DNA from 2 places in the Parageobacillus sp. NEAU-HV-2 genome. Region 2 is predicted to be linked to the other one. Evidence: riboswitches for the same ligand, from Rfam matches in the RefSeq annotation. Region 2 holds a riboswitch; the other holds the start of a gene.

The links. A riboswitch is a leader RNA that binds a small molecule or an ion and turns the genes downstream of it on or off. The one in region 2 is predicted to bind thiamine pyrophosphate.
Region 1: it holds a riboswitch for thiamine pyrophosphate, as region 2 does, so the genes downstream of both, thiM (hydroxyethylthiazole kinase) here and thiC (phosphomethylpyrimidine synthase ThiC) in region 2, are expected to answer to the same signal.

What each region holds. Positions count from the first base shown of each region.
Region 1 is NZ_JBXUJJ010000003.1:253,318-256,430, forward strand. Features, by position in the region: gene thiE (thiamine phosphate synthase) at 1-389, opposite strand, end outside; gene thiD (bifunctional hydroxymethylpyrimidine kinase/phosphomethylpyrimidine kinase) at 399-1,202, opposite strand; gene thiM (hydroxyethylthiazole kinase) at 1,218-2,030, opposite strand; TPP riboswitch at 2,092-2,205, opposite strand; gene AC1WMD_RS07595 (glycosyltransferase family 2 protein) at 2,258-3,113, opposite strand, start outside.
Region 2 is NZ_JBXUJJ010000010.1:115,716-118,828, forward strand. Features, by position in the region: gene thiC (phosphomethylpyrimidine synthase ThiC) at 1-1,686, opposite strand, end outside; TPP riboswitch at 1,837-1,951, opposite strand; gene AC1WMD_RS15300 (methyl-accepting chemotaxis protein) at 2,010-3,113, opposite strand, start outside.

The sequences.
Region 1 (3,113 bases), on a different contig from region 2:
GCCGCAACCGCCGCTTGTGCTTCTTGCAAACTATGTGCGGACACTCCGAGAATTTTATCGCCAATTTTTTCGCGGACGATACGCGCGTCTTCATCTTCCTGCCCGATATGCACTCCATCGGCGTCAAGAGCAAGGGCCAATTCGACATCGTCATTGACGATAAACGGAATGCCATGCTCTTGGCAAATGTGCTGCAATTGCTTGGCGAGCTCATATTTTTGTTCGCCAACTAGCGCGCCGCTCCCTTTCTCGCGGAACTGAAAGAGCGTAACGCCGCCCGCAACCGCCTCTGCCAATACTTCTGCCGGCGCTTTTGTGCAGTTTACGCTTCCCATGATAAAATATACTTTTAGTTGTTCCCTCATTGTGTCGCTTGCTATTCGCGCCATTCTGCTCACCTACCGCGCCGTTTTTTCCCGGTACGCCCAATGGTTCGTCGGGCCGTGACCATGACCGATTCCTAATTCATGCTCAATTGCCGCTTGAATAAACAATTTCGCCGTCTGCACTGCTTCCTGTACCGTTTTTCCTTTTGCGAGCTCTGCTGTTATCGCTGCTGCAAACGTACATCCTGTTCCGTGCGTATGTTTTGTTTCGATGCGTTTGCTTGTGAAATAGAAAAATTCCCTGCCGTCATATAATACATCGACCGTTTCTTCCCCATCATCGTCATGGCCGCCTTTAATCACAACATACTTCACTCCTAGTTCATGCAGACGTTTCGCTGCTTCCTTGCGGTCATCCATCGTTCGAATCGTAAGACCGGTTAATGCTTCTGCTTCCGGAATGTTCGGGGTAACCACCATCGCTAGCGGAAGCAAATGCGTTTTTAATGCGCTTACCGCCGCTTCTTGCAACAATGGTGCGCCGCCTTTAGCGATCATGACCGGGTCGACGACGAGACGGTCCCACCCGAATTGCTTCACTTTTGCAGCAACCGCTTCAATAATTTCTGCACTAAACAACATCCCCGTTTTTACTGCATCCGCTCCTAAATCAGTTCCGACGGATTCAATTTGTTGTGCGACCGCTTCCGGTGGCAGCGGGTACACCCCTTGCACCCCAAGCGTATTTTGCGCCGTTACTGCGGTGAGCGCAGACATGCCAAATACACCTAATTCTTGAAATGTTTTTAAATCGGCCTGAATTCCGGCGCCACCACCGCTGTCAGAACCAGCAATCGTCAAAGCTTTATATACCATCATGTTCTCCCCTCTTTATCCTTTTTGTTCGATGCGGCCGTATCGGCCAATCTCTTCCGCTCCGATGCGGGAAAGCGCGTTTAAAAAGGCGATTTGGAAGCTGCCAGGTCCTTGTTCCCCCGCTTCACCCGCCGCGATTTCGGCGGCGACGCCATAGCTGACAAGCGCGGCTGCCGCTGCTTTCAGCACATCTTGTTCCACCGCGGCAAAAGCGCCGATCACAGAGGTCAATAAACAGCCCGTTCCCGTTACTTTCGTGAGCAGCGGATGTCCGTTATGGATAACATATGTTGTCTTGCCGTCTGTGACAACATCGTCTTTTCCCGTGACCGCAACAACCGTTTTTAGCTGTGCCGCCGCTTTTTCCGCCAAGGCAACGACATCGCCACTTCCTTCTCCGGCGTCGACTCCTTTAATCTCCCACGTTTCCCCAATGACATTGGCAATTTCTGCCGCATTGCCGCGAATAACGGACAGTTTGACCGCAGCGGCAATGCGGCGCGCCGTCTCCGTGCGGTATGGCGTCGCCCCGGCGCCGACCGGATCGAAAATAACCGGAACACCGGCTTCGTTTGCCGCTTTTCCGGCAATCAGCATCGCTTCTACTTCTGTTGGATTTAATGTTCCGATATTTAAGACAAGCGCCCCGGCGATTTTCGCCATATCGGCCACTTCCTCTTTCGCGTACGCCATCACCGGCGAGGCGCCAAGCGCCAGCAAGCCGTTGGCGGTAAAATTCGTGACGACAACATTGGTGATGTTATGTACAAGTGGATTAGCTTGTCTCACCTTTTGTAATACACTTGCCGCTTCTTGATTATTCACCATTCCCATCCTCTCCTTTTTTGAGAAAATAAAAAACACTTTGCGCGCAAGCAAAGTGTATAAAGCGGCCCCATCCTCACTTTCCCTGCGCTGGCATTACCCAAACAGGTTCAAACGGTCAACGGCGGAATATAGCCGTACTCTCAGCCTGCTTCCGCAAGCTCCCGCATTGCTATATGGTTGTTCACCAAACAGTCTACTCTTTCTTTTTCGATATTGCAAGCAAAATATTAGGATGGGCGATGATGCGGAATTTCCTGCACTCCTGCCCCCTCAGGAAGCGAAGAAGGCTGGTGCCAACGATGCGGCATTGGCAGATTAAATAAGTCTAAATCGACGATATAGCGGGGCCGCCGTTTCGTTTCTTTATAAATCTTCCCAATATATTCGCCAATCAAACCAAAGGCGATCAGCTGCAGGCCGCCAAGCAGCCAAATCGAGGTGATCAGCGACGTCCAGCCTGTTTGCGTATGGCCGGTAAATTTTAAAACAAGAAAATAGATGCCAAATATTACGCTGACGAAAAAAGATACAAAACCGAGAAGCGAAATCATGCGGATCGGCGTGATGCTGAACGATGTAATCCCATCAAGAGCAAAAGCAATCATTTTCTTCAGCGGATACTTTGTCGTTCCGGCCAGCCGCTCTTTTCGATCATAGTACACCGTTGTCGAACGGAAACCAAGCAGCGGGACGATGCCGCGCAAAAACAGGTTCACTTCTTCAAACCGCTCGAGCGCTTCGACCGCGCGCCGGCTCATTAAACGGTAATCGGCGTGATTATAGACGAGCTCGACCCCCATCGCTTTCATTAATTTATAAAAGCCTTGCGCCGTATGGCGTTTAAAGAACGTATCGGTATCGCGCCGCTTGCGCACCCCATATACAATTTCATAGCCTTCTTGGAATTTTTGGATAAAATCGCGAATGACCGCAATATCATCCTGCAAATCGGCATCAATGGAAACGATGCAGTCCGAACGCGTTTTCGCGGCAAACATTCCCGCCAGCAGCGCGTTTTGATGTCCCGCATTGTGCGCCAGTTTCAGCCCCTTTACTTCCGGATAGCGCAAACTTGCCTTGTAA
Region 2 (3,113 bases):
CTTCGCTTTTTGTTTCATCCCTTCTTCTTTAACCGCTCGTTGCAAATCATGCGAGATTTTCATCGAGCAAAACTTTGGTCCGCACATCGAACAAAAATGCGCGACTTTCGCTCCTTCCGCCGGCAATGTTTCATCATGATATTCCCGGGCGCGGTCCGGGTCGAGCGAGAGATTGAATTGATCGTTCCAGCGAAACTCAAAGCGTGCTTTCGATAGCGCATCATCCCGCTGCTGCGCGCCTGGATGTCCTTTTGCCAAATCAGCGGCGTGGGCGGCGATTTTATAAGCGATGACTCCTTCGCGCACGTCGTCTTTGTTCGGCAATCCTAAATGCTCTTTCGGCGTCACATAACAAAGCATGGCCGTTCCGTACGCGCCGATGATCGCCGCGCCAATCGCCGATGTAATATGGTCATATCCCGGCGCGATATCGGTCGTGAGCGGACCTAGCGTATAAAACGGCGCGCCTTTGCAAATTTCCACTTGCTTGTCGACGTTTTCCTTAATTTTATGCATCGGCACATGCCCCGGCCCTTCGATCATCACTTGTACATCATGCTTCCACGCGATTTCCGTCAATTCTCCGAGCGTTTCTAATTCGGCAAACTGCGCTTCGTCATTGGCATCGGCAATCGACCCCGGCCGCAATCCGTCGCCAAGCGATACGGCAATATCGTACGTTTTTAAAATCTCGCATATTTCTTCAAAATGCGTATATAAAAAGTTTTCTTCGTGGTGTGCTAAACACCATTGTGCCATAATCGAGCCGCCGCGTGAAACAATGCCAGTCGTTCGATTGACTGTCATTGGTATGTAACGAAGCAGCACGCCCGCATGAATCGTAAAATAGTCTACCCCTTGTTCCGCTTGTTCGATGAGCGTATCACGGTAAACTTCCCACGTTAAGTCTTCGACGACGCCGTTCACTTTTTCGAGCGCTTGATAAATCGGAACCGTCCCGACAGGTACAGGGGAATTGCGAATAATATATTCTCGTGTCGCATGAATATGTTTTCCCGTCGATAAGTCCATAATCGTGTCTGCTCCCCAGCGCACCGCCCAAAGCATTTTTTCTACTTCTTCTTCAATGGAGGATGTTACTGCGGAATTGCCAATATTCGCGTTAATTTTTACATGAAAACGACTCCCAATAATCATCGGTTCACTTTCCGGATGGTTAATATTCGAAGGAATAATCGCTCTGCCTGCGGCAACTTCCTGGCGCACGATTTCCGGATCTATATTTTCACGAATCGCAACAAATTCCATCTCCGGCGTAATAATCCCTCGTTTTGCGTAATGCATTTGCGTCACAGTTTTTCCTTTTTTTGCGCGCAGCGGTTTTCTCTCGAAAGGCAGAACAATCTCGGATTGTTTCCCATTACGAAATCCGTTATCTTCCGGTTTCACGGGACGACCTTCGTATTCTTCAACATCCTCTCTTTCTAAAATCCATCGTTTTCTTAGCGTCGGCAATCCTTTTTGAATGTCCGGCTGAAAATCAGGATCGGTGTAAGGACCGCTTGTGTCATAAACACGAACAGGTTCATTTTCGATGATTCCTGTTTCCGTCTTTGTCGGACTTAACGTAATTTCTCTCATCGGAACGCGAATATCCGGCCGTGAACCTTCGACGTACACCTTTTTACTGGCAGGAAATTGCATGAAAGATGGGATGTTTTGCATGTAACTTCTCCTCCTTCAAAATAGTAGTGAGGACCTGAAGTTACACCAAAACGCGGGGCAAGATAGGAGAATATATGCGGAAATAAAAATCGGGTTCTCTAAAAGAACCCGATGGAACGCAAATAGCGAAACGTACGCAACAAACACATACACTCCCGCTATCTACTTCCCTACGCTGGCATAACCCAGATCAGGTTCAAAGGGTCAAAGAACTTAAGCGCGTTCTTTTCTCAGTCCAAGCTATTGGACTCCCCTAGTAGATAAGCGACAAAGTTATTTAATTTTCTTAATCTTAACATGTTTATAAAGCAATGTAAACAGTTTTATACCGTAAACCGCTTCAACATCGTTTGCATATCTTCTGCCATTTTGTTTAACGACGAGGCGGACGAAGCAATTTCCTCCATCGATGCCATTTGTTCTTGTGTCGCCGCCGAAATGTTTGCTGCTCCAGAAGAAGATTGTTCCACAATCTCTGTCATGTGCTCAATGGATGCAGCTACCCGTTGCGCGTTTTCCGTCATTTGCCCGATCGATGTGGATACTTGTTCGATTTGGGCATTGACTTCGCTGATAGATTGGCGGATTTGTTCAAACGATTGTCCAGCCGTTTGCGCAACATCGAGCCCTTGCGATACTTCGCTAACTACTGTTTCCATCGATTCAATCGCTTTTTCCGTTTCTTCTTGGATATAGCCGATCAGCTGCGAAATTTGCTGTGCGGACTGAGCAGACTGTTCCGCCAATTTGCGAACTTCATCCGCCACAACGGCGAACCCTTTTCCTTGCTCCCCAGCTCTTGCTGCCTCAATCGCCGCATTTAAGGCAAGCAAATTCGTTTGCGAAGCGATGCCTGTAATCACTTGGGTGATTTGGCCAATTTCGTTCGAACGCTCTCCAAGACCTTTGATAACTTGTCCAAGTGATTGAACATGTTCATAAATAAACTGCATTTGCTCTTCCATTTGCGAAATCGACTGTTTTCCGGATTGCGCTTTTGTCGATGTTTCATTTACGTTCGTTGAGACGTGCTTCGTATTCGTCGCCACTTGCATAAGCGTATCGGAGATATCGTTCATCGCTAACGATGTTTCTTGCACCGTCTTTACTTGCTGTTCCGAACTTAAGGAAATCGTCTCCATTGTTGACGCAATTTGTTCCGCTGCTTTCGTCGTTTGTTCCGCGATGGCTGTTAACTGTCCGGAAAATTGCGCCATCTCATCGGAATGGCGCTGAATGTTGGCGATGACTTCCTGCCACGCTTGGGCCATGTTATTGAGCGAGAGTGCGATCGGCTTTAATTGTCTTACTTCATTCATAGGAACACGTGTGGACAAATCTCCATTTGTCATTTTATCTAAATGATGATTAATAATAGCAATGGGTGCGATAAATCGCCGATAATTCAACATAGCGGAAACGATGCC